Regions from separate parts of the Janthinobacterium sp. GW823-FHT03B06 genome, predicted to be linked through region 2. Evidence: predicted binding sites of a transcription regulator. Region 2 holds the regulator's gene; each other region holds the start of a gene.
What was found. The regulator sigma-54, encoded in region 2, starts transcription at its own class of promoters, with help from an activator protein. The targets are predictions, from matches to a motif close to TGGCANGNAANCTGCTTT.
Positions count from the first base shown of each region.

Region 1: urtA (urea ABC transporter substrate-binding protein) is a predicted target of sigma-54. The motif match lies at 4,121-4,138, and genes of this name have one in related genera.
Region 3: adh (aldehyde dehydrogenase) is a predicted target of sigma-54. The motif match lies at 2,102-2,119, and genes of this name have one in related genera.

Region 1 covers NZ_JBXAJE010000002.1:79,620-86,030, reverse strand. The annotation lists gene AC1RBA_RS06255 (Hsp70 family protein) at 1-1,755, opposite strand, end outside; gene AC1RBA_RS06250 (DUF2760 domain-containing protein) at 1,752-2,333, opposite strand; gene AC1RBA_RS06245 (transglutaminase-like domain-containing protein) at 2,588-3,199, shown strand; gene AC1RBA_RS06240 (DUF4349 domain-containing protein) at 3,216-4,004, shown strand; gene urtA (urea ABC transporter substrate-binding protein) at 4,190-5,443, shown strand; gene urtB (urea ABC transporter permease subunit UrtB) at 5,580-6,411, shown strand, end outside.
Region 2 covers NZ_JBXAJE010000003.1:193,287-199,697, forward strand. The annotation lists gene hprK (HPr(Ser) kinase/phosphatase) at 1-414, shown strand, start outside; gene rapZ (RNase adapter RapZ) at 581-1,444, shown strand; gene AC1RBA_RS11880 (enoyl-CoA hydratase/isomerase family protein) at 1,445-2,530, opposite strand; gene hpf (ribosome hibernation-promoting factor, HPF/YfiA family) at 2,662-3,021, opposite strand; gene AC1RBA_RS11890 (RNA polymerase factor sigma-54) at 3,091-4,569, opposite strand; gene lptB (LPS export ABC transporter ATP-binding protein) at 4,574-5,329, opposite strand; gene lptA (lipopolysaccharide transport periplasmic protein LptA) at 5,329-5,910, opposite strand; gene lptC (LPS export ABC transporter periplasmic protein LptC) at 5,936-6,411, opposite strand, start outside.
Region 3 covers NZ_JBXAJE010000016.1:7,005-13,415, reverse strand. The annotation lists gene AC1RBA_RS27725 (PQQ-dependent methanol/ethanol family dehydrogenase) at 1-3, opposite strand, end outside; gene AC1RBA_RS27720 (DUF779 domain-containing protein) at 51-440, opposite strand; gene adh (aldehyde dehydrogenase) at 496-2,016, opposite strand; gene AC1RBA_RS27710 (beta-propeller fold lactonase family protein) at 2,353-3,309, opposite strand; gene AC1RBA_RS27705 (TonB-dependent receptor family protein) at 3,514-5,652, shown strand; gene AC1RBA_RS27700 (substrate-binding periplasmic protein) at 5,708-6,411, opposite strand, start outside.

The DNA.
Region 1 (6,411 bases), on a different contig from region 2:
TTGCACCACGTCGCCGGCCTGACGGCCTTCGGCGGACAGGGTCGCCTGGATTTCGCTCAGCTCCTGCAATTCATCGGGACCCCAGAAGTCGAGCAAGTCGCCGATCTGGTCGTTGCGGCGCGTGGACGAGGCGAAGAAGCGGAAATGCACGGGTTCGCCCACGACGAGGCCGAATTGCTGGCCCGGCAGTTCCAGCTCGCTGCCTTCTTCCATGCCGAACGGCGCCACGCACAGGGCCTGGATCGGCGGTTCCATGCCGGGGATGGCGGGCATGGCCGATTCGATGGCCACATAAAAGGCGCTGGCCGTGCCGCCGCGGATGCGCACGCCGTGGCCGCGCCGTACGTAGCTGTAGTAGGCCGCGCCACGGGCGACGGCCAGGTCCAGGTCGGCCCCGGCCAGCATGCGCGCCGGCTCCGCGCCTTCCATGTACAGCCAGTCGTTGACGGTGGCCATGATGCGCTGCACCAGCAAGTCGGACTTGAAGACGCCGCCGTTGAACAGCACGGCCGTCGGATGCAAGAAGCTGGCGCCTTCCGCCTGGCGGCCCGCAAAACCTTCCAGTTCGCTGGTCGCCGCCACTTGGCGGCCCAGGAAGGCGGCCAGGTGGCGCGTGATGGCCGCGTCCTGCGCATACGGCAAGCCCAGTTGCGTCAGGCCGGCGCGCGTGCGCACGGCAGGGCGGCTCGACGCTTCCACCTGCGGGAAGAAGCCGTCGAGAATGAAGGTGGACACTTCCGCGCGCGTCAGTTCCGTGCGGATGGAGCCGCCGATCAGTTTCGAGCCGCGGCTCGGCACGACGATCGGTGCCACATCGAGGCCGCTGTCGGCCAGCAGGCTTTCCTTGGCGCTGCGGCAGCCATAAGTGAGTGCGCGCATTTGCCAGGCGTCCAGCTGGGTGCCATTGGCGGCCAGCTTGCGCGCCACCAAGTGGGCCAGGGCCAGGTCCATATTGTCGCCGCCGAGCAGGATGTGTTCGCCGACGGCCACGCGGTGCGGTTCCAGCACGCCGTCGCGCTCGAGCACGGCGATCAGCGAAAAGTCGCTGGTGCCGCCGCCCACGTCGACCACTAAAATGATGTCGCCCGGCTTGACTTCCTTGCGCCAGCGGCCTTCGCTGGTCTGTATCCAGCTGTACAGTGCCGCCTGCGGCTCTTCCAGCAGGGTCAGCGAGGTGTAGCCGGCCGCCTGTGCCGCTTCCATCGTCAGCTCGCGCGCGGCCGGGTCGAACGAGGCGGGTATCGTCACCGTGATTTCCTGCTCGGCGAACGGCGCTTGCGGGTGGGCGTTGTCCCAGGCCTGGCGCAAGTGCGTCAGGTAGCGCGTGGCGGCCGTGATCGGGGAGATGCGCGCCACTTCCGCCGGCGCGTCGTTCGGCAGGATCGCCGCGCGGCGGTCCACGCCCGGGTGGCACAGCCAGCTTTTCGCACTCGACACCAGACGGATGGGCGTGGTGGCGCCGCGGCTGCGGGCCATTTCGCCCACGACGAACGGCGCTTCGGCTTCCTCGGTGACCCAGGGCAGGGCCAGGTCGCCCGCCGCCACTTCGTCGGCGTGCGGCAGGTAAACGAAGGACGGCAGCAGCGGCAATTCTTCGACGGTGCCCGGTGCCGACAGTTGCGGCACTTTCAGCACGCCGTGGCTGGATTGCTCGCCGTCGCTCTCGACCAGGTTCACATATGACAGGGCGCTGTGGGTGGTGCCCAGGTCGATGCCGATGGCGTAGCGCGGGGTGTTGTTGGCTTGATCGCTCACAGTTCCACCTCGGCCGGTGCCAGGATGGCGGCATCGTGTTGCTCGCTCAGCTTCGGCAGGCGCACGCTGGAGGCGCGCCAGCCGCGGTGGCTCAGGGTGCCCGTAAACGGCGCCGAGCCGATCACGTTGCCCGTCAGGCGTACTTGCGCGGAATCAAAACCTTCCTGCAGCACGATGCGGCTGCCCTCGGCTTCCTGGCGCACGGCGTCGATGGTGAAGTATTCACGCATGACCTTGGCGCAGCCTTCATGCACGACGCGGGCGGCCGCGCCGATGTCGGCATCGGCATGGCTGCCCAGGTTTTCCTGGGTGAAGTCGATCAAGCGCGCTTCGCGTTGCAGCAGGGCCAGCAATTGCAGGGCCGCGTCCGGTGTCGCTTCTTTCAAAATGACGGGGGCGGCTGCCGGCGTCGGCACGGGCGCCGGAGCAGGGGCCACGGGTGCCACGGGGGCGGCCTCGGGCAGCGACAGCTTTTCCACGCGGGCCGCATAGGCGGCGTCCGACAGGGTGTTGAAGAAGGCGCCGAAGGCCAGCGGGACACGGCGCCAGAACGATGGGTGGGACGATGGTGTGCTCATAGGAACTCGTTTCTCTGATCTGTAGGGTGGCGTCGGCGGCGGGGGCCGCTTCGCAAGGTAGTGCCATGTGCGGGGCCAACAGGGCCGGCTGCGTTTGCCCGCATGATACCAGCTACCGGGCCGGCGCCAAAGTCACCGGCCCCCGCGCAGCGAGCCTGAGGCGTGGATTTTCTTTGTTCCTGCGCAAAGAAACGCTGAATGTTGCGCCGCTTCGACTAAAATCGCGCATTATCTTTTCGCATTGCCTTTATGCCATGTCTACCGACTTTTCCCCCGACTTTTCCGTATATCTAGCCAGCAGCCTGTATATCAATAGCGATCATCCGGCCGTGCGCGCCAAGGCGGCCGAACTGGCGGCAGGCGCCGTAGGCGACGCCGCCATCGCGGCCCGCTGCTTTGCCTTCGTGCGCGACGAAGTCGCCCACAGCTGGGACTACCAGCGCAATCCCGTCACCTGCCGCGCTTCCGACGTGTTGCAGCATGGCACGGGCTACTGTTATGCGAAGAGCCATCTGCTGGCCGCGCTGCTGCGCGCCAACGGCATTCCCGCCGGCCTGTGCTACCAGCGCCTGGCCGTGGGGGAAGCGGGCCCGCCGTTTTGCCTGCATGGCTTGAACGCCGTGTATCTGCAGGATGTTGGCTGGTACCGCATCGATGCGCGCGGCAACAAGCCTGGTGTCGCGGCCGCCTTCACGCCGCCGCAGGAACAGCTGGCCTTTCCCGTGCTGGCGCCGGAAGAGCGCGATTTGCCGGAAATCTGGCCGGCACCGCTGCCCCAGGTGATCGCCTCGCTGACCGGCCATGCGACCGTGCAGGATGTGGCGGCGCACTTGCCCGATATCGAATTGTTGCCGCTGAAAAAATAATTTCAAGAAAGAAATCATGAAAAAAGTGTCTCTTGGTCTGTTCGGCCTGTTGCTGCTGGCCGGTTGCGGCGGCAAGGGCGAGAGCGGCGGGCAATCGAGCGCCGCGCGTCTCGATGGCAAGGAAAAAGGCAGCGAGTTTCTTGCCTATGAACACAATGTCAGCGTCGATACGAGCGAGGCGCAAGTGCGGCCTCTGTATGAAAAAGTGGTCGCCGCCTGCAAGGCCGATACGGAAAACGGCTGTTTGCTGCTCGATTCCAGCCTCGACAGCGGCCGCTACGTGCATGCGCGCATCAGCATGCGCGCCAAGCCGGCCGGCATCAAAAAGCTCGTCGCGCTGGTCGCGGCCGAAGGCGACGTCACCAGCCAGGGCACCAAGGTGGAAGACCTGGGCCGTCCTGTGCTCGACAGCAAGAAGCGCCTGGAGATGCTGAAACAGTACCAGGCGCAGCTGCAAGACCTGGAAAAGCGCTCTGGCGCGAATGTCGATGCGCTGATCAAGGTGACGAAGGAGCTGGCCACCGTGCAAGTGGAGCTGGAGCAGGCGACGGCGGCCAATGCGCTATTAATGCAGCGCATCGACACGGACTTGCTGAACGTAATGATCAGCGCTGAAGGCAAGCAATCGTTCTGGCGGCCCGTCAAGCGTGCGCTGGGCAATTTCACGGACAACCTGTCGGAAGGCGTGGCCAACGCCATCACGGCCATGGCTTACATCCTGCCGTGGCTGATCGCTTTCGTGCTGCTGTTCCCGCTGGGCCGCAAGGGCTGGCGCCGCTTGAGAGGCTTGCCGCGCAAGGATTAAAGCCTCCGGCGCACCGTTTTACGGCAATTTGAAACCTGGCTGCACAGTCCTTGTGCAGCCAGGTTTTTTTTCGTGCGGCGAGCGCCGCGTGCACCATGGCGGACAGCTGTAGGCGCTGGCACGCATTCTGCTTTAACAACATGGCAGGCCCAGCTCGACCCCACGAACCCATCACAGGAGTCCCCATGTCACGACGCATCATCCTGAAAGCGGCCGCCGCCGGCGCATTCGCCCTGGCCACGTCCACTTATATGCAGGCAGCCCTGGCCGCCGATACGATCAAGGTCGGCATCTTGCACTCCCTGTCGGGCACCATGGCCATCTCCGAAACATCGCTCAAGGATGTGGCGCTGATGACGATTGCCGAGATCAATGCCAAGGGTGGCGTGCTGGGCAAGAAGCTGGAAGCCGTCGTCGTCGACCCCGCGTCGAACTGGCCTTTGTTCGCGGAAAAAGCGAGACAACTGGTAGCGCAAGACAAGGTGGCCGTGGTATTCGGCTGCTGGACGTCCGTGTCGCGCAAGTCGGTTTTGCCCGTCTTCAAGGAACTCAACAGCCTGCTGTTTTACCCGGTGCAATACGAGGGCGAGGAGCTGGAAAAGAATGTGTTTTATACGGGCGCCGCGCCCAACCAGCAGGCGATTCCCGCCGTCGAATACCTGATGAGCACAGATGGCGGCGGCGCCAAGCGCTTCGTGCTGCTGGGCACGGATTATGTATACCCGCGCACCACCAACAAGATCCTGCGCGCCTTCCTGAAAAGCAAGGGAGTCAAGGATAGCGATATCAGCGAGGTCTACACGCCGTTCGGCCACGCCGACTATCAAACCATCGTCGCCAATATCAAGAAGTTTTCCACCGGCGGCAAGACGGCCGTCATTTCCACCATCAATGGCGATTCCAACGTGCCTTTCTACAAGGAACTGGGCAATGCGGGCCTGAAAGCGACGGACGTGCCCGTCGTCGCGTTTTCCGTGGGCGAGGAAGAGCTGCGCGGCATCGATACCAAACCCTTGCTCGGTCACCTGGCGGCGTGGAATTACTTTGAATCCGTCAAGAACCCCGTGAATACCGCTTTCATCAAGCAGTGGAAGGCGTACGCCGTGGCGCAAAAGCTGCCGAACGCGGGTTCGGTGGTGACGAACGACCCGATGGAAGCGACCTATGTTGGCATCCACATGTGGGCGCAAGCCGTGGAAAAAGCGAAATCGACGGACACGGACAAGGTGATTGCCGCCATGGCGGGCCAGAGCGTCAAGGCGCCATCGGGCTTCACCCTGACCATGGATGCAACGAACCACCACTTGCACAAGCCCGTGATGATCGGCGAGATCAAGGCCGATGGGCAATTCAATGTCGTGTGGAAAACCAAGGAACCGATACGCGCCCAGCCGTGGAGCCCGTATATCAAGGGCAATGAGGGCAAGCAGAAGCTGTAAAAAGCTTGCGCCTCGATTCGTCGCCGCAACCCCAGGCAAAGAGCTGGGGTCAGACCCGGCGGGTCTGACCCCTGTCCTTGTCTTGGGGGAAGGATACCTATCAAGACATCGGCTTTACTACATGGAATCCATGCACATGCAGCTTCTCCCCAAACTGCTGGTCCTCGCCTGCCTGTTGCTATCCTCGCTGGCGCAGGCCGCCATCCCTCCCGACCTGCTCAAGCCGCTGGCCGGCGACGATCCCGACGCCAGGGTCGCCGCCGTGGCGCAGATCGCCGCCCTGGCCACGCCCGAGGCTGCCAAGGTGCTGCAAGCGCTGCAGGACGACGCCTTGTACGCCGCGCCCGACGGCAAGGTGTACATCGTTGACGGCGAGCAGGCGGTTGACCCGGCAATTGGCCGGAACGTGCCGATGCCCGACGGCATCGACGGCGTGATGGTCAACAACCGCTTGCGCGCGGCTGTGGCAGGCGCCTTGTCGGGTTTGCAGCTGCTGGCGCCGGAGCGCAGCGCCCGCCTGGCCGCCGCGCAAGCCTTGCAAAAGGCGGTCGACCCCGCGCAGCTCCCCCTGATCCGCACCGCGCTGGCGCGGGAAAGCGACGCTGAAATTCAACAACTATTGCAAGTGCTGATCGCCAGCGCCAACCTGCATGCACCCGACGCCGCCACGCGCAAGGCCGCCGTGCAGGCGCTGGCGGGCAGCAGCGATGCGCGCCTGCTGCCGGTGCTGCAAGCCATGCTGGAGCAGGGCGGCGAACCCGACGAAGCCGTGCAGCTGGCCGCCATCGACACCATGCGCCAGATCAAGGGACGAGTGTCGCGCATGGAATTGGCCGGCAATGTGTTTTACGGCATCTCGCTGGGCAGCGTGCTGCTGCTGGCCGCGCTGGGCCTGGCCATCACCTTCGGCCTGATGGGCATCATCAACATGGCGCATGGCGAATTGCTGATGATAGGCGCTTACACGA
Region 2 (6,411 bases):
CACGGCCTGGTGGCCGACGACGCCGTCGAATTCTCGCGCATCGCGCCGAACATGATCGAAGGCCGCTGCCCGCCCCTGCTGCAAAACCTGCTGGAAGTGCGGGGCCTGGGCTTGCTCGACATCAAGGCCATCTTTGGCGAAACGGCCGTGCGCCGCAAGATGCGCCTGAAACTGATCGTCCATCTGGTGCGCCGCAACGCGCTGGAAGAGGAAGTCGAGCGCCTGCCTTTCCTGTTTCCCACGGAAGACGTACTCGGTCTGCCCGTGCGCAAGGTCGTCATCCCCGTCGCCGCCGGCCGCAACATCGCCGTCCTGCTGGAAGCGGCCGTGCGCAACACGATTCTGCAACTGCGCGGCATCGATACCTTGCAGGAGTTCATGGAACGGCAACGCCTCGCCATGAGCGGCGATTAGCAACGTAGGTCGGATTAGCGGGGCCGCCGAGGTGGGGCAAGGCCCCGCGTAATCCGACAGCATTGTTGGCGCGTGCAGCAAAGAAATATCACAGCCCAAATTGCAATAATTTGTAAAGATAATTGCATCGGGAGCGCGGTGCCGGTCTTTATTGTATGATCGGGCTATGCATATCGTCCTTATCACCGGAATATCCGGCTCCGGTAAATCCGTCGCGCTCAATGTGCTGGAAGATACCGGCTACTATTGCGTCGACAACCTGCCGCCGGCCTTGCTGCCGAGCCTGGTGCAAACCTTGCTCGACGAAGGCACGCCGCAACTGGCCGTCGCCGTCGATGCGCGCAGCGCCGAATCGCTCGTCAGCTTGCCGCACAATGTCGCGCTGTTGCGCGACCAGGGGCATGACGTCAAGGTCATGTTCCTGACAGCCACCACGCATTCGCTGGTGGCGCGCTTCTCGGAAACGCGGCGCAGCCATCCGCTGTCGCACGAGTTGCGTCCGAACCAGAATCCGGCCAGCCGCCGCACCCTGATCGAGTGCATCTCGGAAGAACGCGAACGCCTGTCGGCCATCGAACAGCTGGGCCATGTGATCGATACCTCGGACCTGAGCGCCAACAAACTGCGCGCGTGGATCAAGGATATCGTCGCCTCAGAGCGCGCGCCGCTGACCCTGTTCTTCGAATCGTTCGCCTTCAAGCTGGGCGTGCCGCTCGATGCCGATTTCGTCTTCGACGTGCGGGCCTTGCCCAATCCCTATTACGACCTGGCCCTGCGCCCGCTCGACGGCCGCGACGCGCCCGTGATCGCCTTCCTCGACGCGCAACCGAGCGCGCTGGAGCTGCTGGCCGACATTCGCGCCTTCATCGAGAAATGGCTGCCGTCGTTCAAGTCCGACAACCGCAGCTACCTGACGGTGGCGCTGGGCTGCACGGGCGGCCAGCACCGCTCCGTGTACATGGCGGAACGGCTGGCGCAGTATTTCGGCCCCAAAGAAAGAGTCGTGCTGCGCCACCGCGAGCGTTCTTAATCAGTCGAGGTGGCGCAGCGGATGGGCTTGCGCCGGCCAGACGGGGGCGAAGAAACGCGCCACCATGGCCGCGTCGACCCCGTCCAGGCTGGCAGGCTGCCAGCGCGGCGCATTGTCCTTGTCGACCACCAGCGCGCGCACGCCCTCGAGCACTTCGCCATGTTCGAAATTGTGGCGCACCACCGTGCGCTCCATGCGCAGGCAATCGGCCACGCCCAGGTGGGCGCCCCGCTGCAGCAACTCCAGGGTCACCGACATCATCAAGGGCGAGCGCAGGCGCATGGCCGCCAGCGCCTTCGCCGCGAACGCGCCGTCATCCTGCGCCAGCGAGGCCATGATGGCGGCCACCGAACCCGCGCTGAAGTGGCGGTCCAGCGCCGCGCGCGCCGTGGCCAGGGGGGAAGCGCCCGCCTCGGCCTGGAAAGGCGCCGCCAGCGCCTTGATGGCGACCGGCAAGCCTTCGCCCGGCGTGGACTCGAACAGGGCCAGCAGCGCCCCCATCTGCGCCTCGGGCAGATACACGTCGGCCAGGCCCGTGTACAGGGCGTCGGCCGCGTTGATCGTCAAACCCGTCAAGCCCAGGTACAGGCCCAGCTGACCCGCCAGACGGGATAAAAAGTAACTGCCGCCCACGTCGGGGAACAGGCCGATATTGACTTCCGGCATAGCCATGCGCGTGCGGCCCGTGACGATGCGCAGGCGGTTGCCGGGCCCCGCTTGCGCCACGCCCATGCCGCCGCCCATCACCACCCCATCCATGACGGCGATATACGGTTTCGGGTAGAAGTGAATCAGATGATTTAAAGCATATTCTTCCGTAAAGAAATCTTCCAGCAAGGCGCTGCCGCCCTGCGGCGTGGCCAGGCCCGCGTCGTAAAAGAAACGGATGTCGCCACCCGCGCACAGGGCTTTTTCGCTGCTGGAGCGGATCACCACGGCGTCCACCTGCGGATCGTCGCGCCAGGCCAGCAAGGCCGCGCTCAGGGCGCGCACCATCTCCAGCGACAGGGAATTCAAGGCTTTCGGACGGTCGAGCACGATGTGGCCCGTGCGGTGGCGGATGGAAATCTGGACGAGGTCGCTCATGGCAGGCAGGAAAGAAGTGAAAGTGCAAACATTCTAGCGCCTGCGCGGCGAACATTGCGTTTCGCTGGACGCAAAAAAGGGCGCAATGTGCGCCCTTAGTTGATCACAGCCGGTTGAAAGTCGCGGGCCGCTTAGGCGGGGGCGAATTCTTCTTCCGAACTGTCTGGCAGATGCTTGATCGCCTCTTTACCGTGCCCTTGCACTTTGGTTTTGTATTTCATCACTTGCCTATCGAGCTTGTCGATCAGGGTATCGATCGCGGCATACAGGTCGTGCGCCAGGCTTTCCACATAGACAGTTTTGCCACTCAGACGCAGGTTGACTTCGGCCTTTTGACGTTTTTCTTTCTCTTTGAGGTTATCCACGGTCAGAATCACGGCGATATCGATAACTTGATCGAAATGACGTTTCACGCGCTCCAGCTTCGTTTGTACGTATTCACGGATGGCTGGTGTCACTTCGAGATGATGTCCGCTGATGGTGAGATTCATACACACTCCTAAAGATGATCGGGTTCGTGCGGTCCATCGTATCCGGCCCGCAGAGGAACCGAAAAAAACTTACAAACACTTACGCAGGCTCACTGGCGGAATTTTTAACGCTTCCCGGTATTTGGCAACAGTACGTCGCGCAATCACCATGCCTTGTTCCCCCAGCATGTCCGCAATCTTACTGTCGGATAAAGGATTTTTAGGGTCTTCTGCTCCTGTCAGTTGCACGATCAATGCCCGTATCGCCGTCGATGACGCTTCGCCCCCCGCTTCGGTGGCGACGTGGCTACCAAAGAAATATTTCAACTCGAACATGCCGTGCGGGGTCAGCATGTACTTTTGAGTTGTTACCCGCGAGATAGTACTCTCGTGTAAACCCAGTGTATCAGCTATTTCACGGAGCACAAGGGGGCGCATGGCAACGGCCCCATGCGAAAAAAAGTTCTTTTGTCTTTCTACTATCGCCTGCGCCACGCGCAGAATCGTGTCGAAGCGCTGGCGCATATTCTTGATCAGCCACTTGGCTTCCTGCAACTGTGCACCCATGGCGCCCTCGCCCTTGCCCTGCTTGAGCAAGTTGGCGTACATGGCGTTGACGCGCAGGCGCGGCATGACGTCGTTGTTCAGGGTCACTTGCCAGCCATTGCGCGCGCGCTTGACGACGACGTCGGGCACCACGTAATCGGACACGTCCGCAGCGAACACGGCGCCCGGATGCGGGTTGCACTGGCGAATTACCGTCTGCGCTTCACGCAAGTCTTCATCGTCGCAATCGAGGGCTTTTTTCAGCTTGTTGAAATCGCGCTGGGCAAACCAGGCCAGGTGCTTTTCCACGATGACGAGGGCCATGCGCCGCGTCACCATGGCGATGTGCGGCAAGCGCTTGATTTGCAGCGCCAGGCATTCGGACGCATTGCGCGCGCCCACGCCGGGCGGATCAAAACTTTGCAGCAGCGACAAGGCCGTGCGCATCTCGTCGGCATCGATTTCCAGCTCTTCCGGCAGGCGCGCCAGGATGTCGTCGAGCGACTCTTCCAGGTAGCCATTGTCGTCGAGCGCGTCGATGATCAGCTCGACCAGCGCGCGGTCGCGCAATTCGAGCACCGTCACGCGCATCTGCTCCATCAGGTGTTCGCGCAGGGTACAGTGATGGGCCTCCAGTTGCGGGCGGGAATCTTCGTCGTCGGGCGCCTTGCCCCGGCTCGCTTCGCTCCAGTCGCTGTCGCCGCCATCCGCGGCGGCCGGGCCCTCGCCCGCCTCGCCGTCAAAGGTTTCCGCTTCGGCCGGCGCCGCGGGCGCCTCCTGGCCTGGCGGCTGGGGCGGCGCTTCGGCCGGCGCGGCCGTGGAGCTCAAGGCCCCGTCGGACAGCAGGCGCAGCGAACGGTCGAGCGGATCGTCGAGGCGCTCGAGCAAGGGATTGTCCGTCAGCAGTTGCTCGAGTTCCTGATGCAATTCCAGAGTAGACAATTGCAACAGGCGTATCGATTGCTGCAACTGCGGCGTCAGTGCCAGGTGCTGCGAAGTGCGCAGCTGCAATGATTGTTTCATTGGCTTACATGCGGAAGTGTTCGCCCAGATAGACCCGGCGTACCGACTCGTTCGCGATGATGTCGTCGGGGCGTCCCGACGCCAGTACCGAGCCCTGGTTGATGATGTAGGCACGGTCGCAAATACCCAGCGTCTCGCGCACATTATGATCGGTGATCAGCACGCCGATATTGCGCTCCTTCAAGAAGCGCACGATGCGCTGGATCTCGATCACGGCGATCGGGTCGACGCCGGCGAACGGTTCGTCGAGCAGCACGAAACGGGGATCGGTGGCCAGGGCGCGGGCGATTTCCACGCGGCGGCGCTCGCCGCCCGACAGGGACAGCGCCTGGTTCTCGCGCAACTTTTCAATCTGCAAGTCGGCCAGCAGTTTATCCAGGCGTTCCTCGATCTCGGCCTTCTTCAAAGGACGGCCTTCGACGGTCTGGATTTCCAGCACGGCGCGGATATTGTCTTCCACCGTCAGCTTGCGGAACACGGACGCCTCCTGCGGCAGATACGACAGGCCCATCTGCGCGCGGCGGTGGATCGGCAGGCTGGAAATGTCCACGCCGCTGATGTCGATGCTGCCGCCATCCGACGGCACCAGGCCGACGATCATGTAGAACGAGGTGGTCTTGCCGGCGCCGTTCGGGCCCAGCAGCCCCACCACTTCGCCGCATTCGACTTGCAGCGAGACATCATGCACGACCTGCCGCTTGCCATAGGTTTTCTGCAGTCCGCGAACGATCAGGGTGCTGCCGCAACGGGTATTGTCCATTATTTCGTTCCTGGCACAGGTGTGGCCGGCGCTCTCTCCGCCGCGGGCGCCTTGGTCTTCGGCTGGATCACCATGCGCACGCTGCCGCCATCGGAGGTGCTGGTGCCGCTGTCGGAATTTTCCATCTTGAATACTTCCTTGCGGCTGTCATACGAGATGAAGGCGCCATTGGCCACATCGGTCACTTTCGTGCCCTCCAGGCGCGTCAGCTTGGCCTTGGAAAACAGTTTCACCACTTCCGTCTTGTTGTCGTATTCCACGCGCTCCGCTTCGCCTTCGACCCACAGGTCGCCGGCGCCATCGCGCTTCTGGCGGAACGTGGCCAGCTTGCCGGGATCTGCCCAGAAGGTGATGAACTGGTAGCCTTGCGGGTCTTCCGTGATCAGGGCCCGGCCCGCCTTCATGGTCAGCGTGCCCTTGACCAGCACGACGTCGCCCGTCAGGGTACGAATCTGCTTGACGTCATCGACGTGGCCGCTACGCGCCGTGATGACGGCTTCCTTCTCGGAATCGGCCTTCTCGGCATGCGCCACGCCCATGAGGGCCAGAGAAAATACGCTCAACAGCAAGATGTTCTTCATAGTATGGTTTCCTTGTTTCATTCTGTCATTTTGCCGCCGCGGCCGGGCGCGGTTTCGGCGGGAGGACCATGCGCAAGGCATTCTGCACTTCCACCACGCCGGTGGCGTTATTGGCCTTCATGCCGATACCATTGATGCGCGAGGCGCCCGTCAGGATATCGACAGGCACGTCCGTTTCCATTCTTTCTTCGTCCGGAAACACCGTCAGCGCTTCCGTCCTCACGGTCAGGTTCTGCGCCTTCGGACTGGCCACGCGGTCGATCACGACCTTGCGGTGCAGTTGCAGCCGGGTATTGTCCTGGTCGATATGCGCCAGTTCCGCATTCATGTTCAACGGCGGCATGCCCGGCGTGAGCTTGCGCACGAAGGGCTGGTCGATATCGGACGAATCGTCGGCCGGATAATGCGTGAGCTTGTTGCCCGACACGATATAGCTGGGCTTACCCGTCAAGTCCATGCGCACCAGGCTGAAATTGGTGATGAAATAGTCGGGCTCACCCA
Region 3 (6,411 bases), on a different contig from region 2:
CATGATTTTTTTCTGCACAATCATCTCCCTCTGTTTTATTAGTATGTGTGTCAAGTCTTGCGGTGCTCATGCGGCTGGGCATGCAACAGCGCACACTCTTCATCGGTGAACAGGCGCGAGCGCGTCAAAAAGCGCTTGCCCGTGCCGTTGTCGAGTGAAAACATGCCGCCATTGCCATCGACCACATCGATAATCAACTGGGTATGCTCCCAGTACTCGAATTGCTCGAGTCCCATGTAGAACGGTGCGCCATTCAAATTGCCGAGATAGATGTCGGTATCGCTGACATCGAACTCGCCCAGCGCGTAGCACATGGGCGCACTGCCATCGCAGCAGCCGCCCGACTGGAAAAACATCAGCGGGCCGTGACGCTGGCGCAACTTGTCCATCATTTCCAGCGCCGCATCGGTGGCGACCACCCTGGCAATTGCTGCACTCATGGCATCCCTTTCTGCGCGCCGCGCCTGGACTACGGGCGCGGCGCCTGTTGCCGGTTTAGAAGAAGCCCAGCGCTTTCGGGCTATAGCTCACCAGCAAGTTCTTCGTTTGCTGGTAGTGGTCGAGCATCATCTTGTGGTTTTCGCGGCCGATACCCGATTGCTTGTAGCCGCCGAACGCGGCGTGGGCTGGATACAGGTGATAGCAATTGGTCCACACGCGGCCCGCCTGGATGGCGCGGCCCATGCGGAAGGCGCGCGAACCGTCACGCGTCCACAAGCCGGCGCCCAGGCCGTACAAGGTATCGTTGGCAATCGCCAGCGCTTCAGCTTCATCCTTGAAGGTGGTCACGGACACGACCGGTCCAAAAATTTCTTCCTGGAAGATGCGCATCTTGTTGTGCCCCTTGAACACGGTCGGACGCACGTAATAGCCGCCTTCCAGGTCGCCCGCCTGCGTGTTGCGCTCGCCGCCAGCCAGCACTTCGGCGCCTTCCTGGCGGCCGATGTCGAGGTAGGACAGGATTTTTTCCAGCTGCTCCTGCGACGCTTGGGCGCCGATCATGGTGGACGAGTCGAGCGGATTGCCCTGCTTGATGGCGGCCACGCGCTTCAGGGCCCGTTCGATGAATTTCTCGTAGATCGATTCCTGGATCAGCACGCGCGATGGGCAGGTGCACACCTCGCCTTGATTCAGCGCAAACATGGCAAAGCCTTCCAGGCACTTGTCGAAATACTCGTCGTCCGCATCCATCACGTCTTCAAAGAAGATGTTCGGCGATTTGCCGCCCAGCTCCAGGGTGACGGGAATCAGGTTTTGCGCCGCGTAGCCCATGATCAGGCGGCCCGTGCCCGTTTCGCCCGTGAAGGCAATCTTGGCGATGCGCTTGCTCGAGGCCAGCGGCTTGCCCGCTTCCAGGCCGAAACCGTTGATGATGTTCAACACGCCCGGTGGCAGCAGGTCGCCGATCAGCTCGATCAACACCATGATGGAAGCGGGGGTTTGCTCTGCCGGTTTCAGGACGACGCAATTGCCGGCGGCCAGGGCTGGCGCCAGTTTCCACACGGCCATCAGAATCGGGAAATTCCACGGAATGATCTGGCCCACGACGCCCAGCGGCTCGTGGTAGTGGTAGGCATAGGTTTCCGCATCGATTTGCGCGACGGAACCTTCCTGCGCGCGGATGCAACCGGCGAAGTAACGGAAATGGTCGATGGCCAGCGGAATGTCCGCGTTCATCGTTTCGCGGATCGGCTTGCCGTTATCGATCGTTTCCGCCGTCGCGATCAAGCTCAGGTTCTGTTCGATGCGGTCGGCGATGCGGTTCAGGATGTTGGCGCGCTCGGCGGGCGAAGTCTTGCCCCAGGCCTCCTTGGCGGCATGCGCGGCATCCAGCGCCAGCTCGACGTCTTCCGTCGTGGAACGGGCGATTTCGCAAAACGGCAAGCCCGTGATCGGCGTAATGTTAGGAAAGTATTCACCTTTTACTGGTGCAACGAATTTGCCGCCGATGTAATTGTCATAGCGTTGTTTGAAGGGATTGGCTACGCCCAGTTTGCTGATGTCTGCGAGATTCATGTCGTCCTCTATCGGGTTAATTAGAATGGAATTACTTAATTAAAATCAAACGTCCTGGTACAGATGGGGTGAGTACACGCAGTCTTCCGCAAATGCCGTGCCAGCTCGCCATCCCACTACAAACTTAGCCGCTTTTGCCCTTGTTGCAAGGGCGCGGCCTCAATACCGGTGCGCTTTTCGGCGCATGCCCGGGCTTGAGCCGCGGGAGCGGGCCTGTTTGCGTTTTGAACAAAGTGAAGGCATCCTGTTCCAATCCGGGCCAGCCCTGCTGCTGCGGCCCGTCGCCGCTGCACAATGGAACAGGTGTACCAGACTGGAACACCTGTTCCTGTAACGCTACCGAATCACCACGCCCCATGGCAATTCGCCGACGGCAATATCGGCCACCTTGCGCGCGCTGGCCGTATCGATGACGGAGACGCTGTTCGAGCGGCCATTGGCCACGTACAGCTTGGCCCCGTCGGGCGTGATGGCCATGTTCCATGGGCGCTTGCCGACGGGAATGGTGGCCGTCACCTGCTTGCTGGCCGTATCGATCACCATCACCGTGCCGTCCGTGCCATTCGATACATACACTTGCTTGCCACCGGGATGGACGACGATGCCATTCGCATTCTTACCTGCTGGAATGGTGGCGATGGCCTTGCGCGCCGTCATATCGATCACGTAGACAGCATTGACCAGTTCGCACGCCACGTAGGCAAGGCCCGAATCCGGACTGAAACCGATGCCGCGCGGACGCAAGCCCACGGCGATGGACGCGACCTGGCGGCGTTGCGCCACATCAATGACATCGACTTGCTCGGCCTCTTCCGCACTGACCAGCAGCCAGCGCCCATCGGGGCTGAAGACGGCATGTTCCGGGTTGCGTCCCTGCACCTTGATATCGGCAAGCACGACGCCCGTCTGGCCATCAAGCAAGGCCACGCTATTGTTTTCCTCGACGGCCACGGCCACGTAACGACCGTCGTGCGAGGCGCTCACGCCTTCGGGCGACTTGCCCAGCGCCACCATGCGGACTGGTGCGCCAGCTTCGTTATCGATCAGCAGCAAGGCGCTGCTGGCCGCATCGGTGACAAACAATTGCCGCCCGGTGGGGTCGGCGGCGATGCCGCGCGGACGCTTGCCTGTGGCGATCTGGCGCACGACCTGGTCGGTCGCCGTGTCGATCACGCTCACGGTGCCCGATTTTTCATTGGGGACATAGGCAAAAGGAGCGGCCTGGAGGGCGGTGCTGGCAAGCGCCGGCAGCAGCCAGCACACCTGGCGCAAGCGCGGGAAGAAGTTGGGCATAATCACCTTTTCAATGGCAAAACACAGGAAAAGCGCGCGGTAGCGGCGCATCTGATAATTGCTGCATGCAAACGCCGTGCCACTGACACGCGTATAATTTCCGCCCACCAATGGAGACATGGCAGGCATATTGCTTGATACAACTATGCAGACCTGCGCCGCTCACGCGCTCAAGCAGGCTTTTATTCACATTGGAGAATCCGCATGCAGCATCGTTTCCGCCTGAACACCATCGCCAGCCTGTTTGTCGCCGGCAGCGCCACCCTGGCCCCCCACGTCTTTGCCGCCGAGCCCGCTGACTTGGCCGCCGGGCAACTCATGGATACGGTGGTCATCAGCGGCAGCCGCATCGCCCACCCCAGCCAGGAAGTGCCCGCGTCCATCGACGTCGTCGACAGCACCCGCATCCAGGACGGCCAAATCCGCGTCAATGCCTCGGAAGCGCTGGCCGCCGTGCCGGGTCTGGTCGTACAAAACCGCCAAAACTACGCACAAGACTTGCAAATCTCGTCGCGCGGCTTCGGCGCCCGCTCGGCCTTCGGCGTGCGCGGCGTCAAGCTGATCAGCGATGGCATTCCCGCCAGCATGCCCGACGGGCAAGGCCAGGCTGCCACCTTCAACCTCGATACGGCCGAGCGCATCGAAGTGCTGCGCGGGCCGTTTTCTGCCATCTACGGCAACCATTCAGGCGGCGTGATCCAGCTGTTTTCCAAGGATGGGCAAAATCCCCCGTCCGTCGAACTGAACGTGACGGGCGGCAGCTTCGGCACCAGCAAGGTGGACCTGTCGGCGCAGGGCCAGGCAGGCGGCATCGGCTACGTGCTCGACGGTTCGCGCTTCCGCACGGACGGCTTCCGCGACCACAGCGCCGCCACGCGCGAACAGGCGTTCGGCAAGATCACGGTCAAGCCGAATGCGGACAGCAAGCTGACCATCGTCGCCAACAGCCTGCACCAGGGCAACACGCAAGATCCTCTGGGTGCCACCTGGGCCACGTTTTCCCGCGATCCGCGCGGCGGCGAAATCGATGCGACGGACACGCAAAACCCGAAACGCACCCTGGCCGAACGCTACAACACGCGCAAGAGCATCGACCACCAGCAAATCGGCGCCACCTATGAACAATCGTTTGGCGAAAACCGCCTGCACGTGACGGCCTACGGCGGCAACCGCGACGTGATCCAGTACCAGGCTTTTACCAAGGGTTTCCAGGCGCCAGCCAGCCATTCGGGCGGCGTGGTCGACTTCCAGCGTGAGTTCTACGGCATCGACACCAACTGGCTGCACGTGAACCAGCTGGCAGGCGGCAAGCTGAGCACCACCATCGGCATCGACTATGGCCGCTCCAGCGATGATCGCACCGGCTATGAGAATTACATCGGCAACACGTTTGGCGTGAAGGGCAAGCTGCGCCGCGACGAGCAGGATGTCGTCTCCAGCCTCGATCCGTATATCCAGACAGAATGGCAGAGCGGGCCATGGCTGCTCAGCGCAGGTGTGCGCTACAGCAAGATGAAAGTGTCGGTCAACGACCGCTTCCTCGGCAATGGCGACGACAGCGGCAGCCTGGAGTTCAGCCACACGACACCGGTGCTGGGCCTGCTGTATAAACTGACGCCCAACGTCAACGTGTACGCCAGCGCCGCGCGCGGTTTCGAAGCACCCACCCTGAACGAACTGTTTTACTCGGGCACGGGCGGCGGCTTCAATTACCAGCTGAAACCGGCCACCAGCACCAACCTGGAAGCGGGTATCAAGGCCAGGATCGCGAACAACACGCATGTGAACGCGGCCGTGTTCCAGATCAAGGCCAACGATGAACTGGTGGTCGACAGTTCCAGCGGCGGGCGCACCAGCTACCGCAATGCGGGCAAGACCTTACGCCAAGGCATGGAAGTGTCGCTGGACTCCAGCTTGCCGTACGGTTTCACGACAAAAGTGGCGCTGACCAGCCTGCACGCCGTGTATGACCGGGCGTTCGGCAGCGTACGCGAAGGCAGCCGCTTGCCGGGCGTGCCCAGCGCTAACCTGTTCGCGGAACTGGCCTGGAAAGACACGCTCGACCGTTTCGGCGCGGCAGTGGAAAGCGTGGCCAGCAACCAGGTCTACGCGGAAGACAGCAACAGCGAAAAACCGGCGCCCGGCTACACGGTGTTCAATGCGCGCTTCAACGCCAAACAAAACGTAGGGAATTGGCGCTTCAAGGAGTTTGCCCGCCTGAACAATCTTTTCGACAAGACCTACGTGGGCTCCGTCATCGTCGGCGACAGCAACAAGCGCTACTATGAAGCGGCGCCGGGGCGCAACTGGTTGTTAGGCGTCAGCGCCATGTATTCCTTCTAATTAAAAAGCCCGCGCATCGGAAGATGCGCGGGCTTTTCAACGAGAGCAAGCTAAATCAGGGCCGCGCTTCCTTCACGCCATGCTTCTCAAAGATGGCTTTCAATTCACCGCTGGCCGCCATCTCGTTCATGGCCGCCTGCAGTAACTTGGCCACGTCGAGCTGTTGCTTGCTGACGGCCAGGCCCACGGCCCAGCCGGCACGCGGCAAGCGGGCGAACGCCACTTCGCTCAAGGGGAAAGCGGGATCGCTTTTGAGCACCGACTCGATTTCCGAACGGTTGGCCAGCACGGCGTCGAGCTTGCCTGCTTGCAATTGCTGCAAGGCTTCGGCGGCGGTATCGAAGATGCACACATCGTCGCGGTACTTGCCATTGTCTTCCCCGAGCATCAGCATGGCCGCGATCGACACCTTTTCCACGCCGATGCGCTTGCCAGCCAGCGAGGCGACACCATCGAATTGCGGCACGGCTTGCGCGCTGCGCGCCAAGCGCACGGTTTCCACGTAGTACGGCGCGAAGATCTCGACCTTGTCGTTATCCGCCATCAACTTCTTGTCGACCGGCACGTGCAGCATCACGTCGGCAGGGCCATAGCCGAGGTAATGCCCCTTCCACACCATATTGCGCAAATCGTCGTTGAGGTTTTCGCCGGCGGGAAATGGCAGCAAGCTCAGTTTCAAACCCAGCTTTTTCGCCAGCGCTTCGGCAATGTCGATATCGATACCCACGCCCTTGTCGGAAAACGGCGCGAACTCGTTAT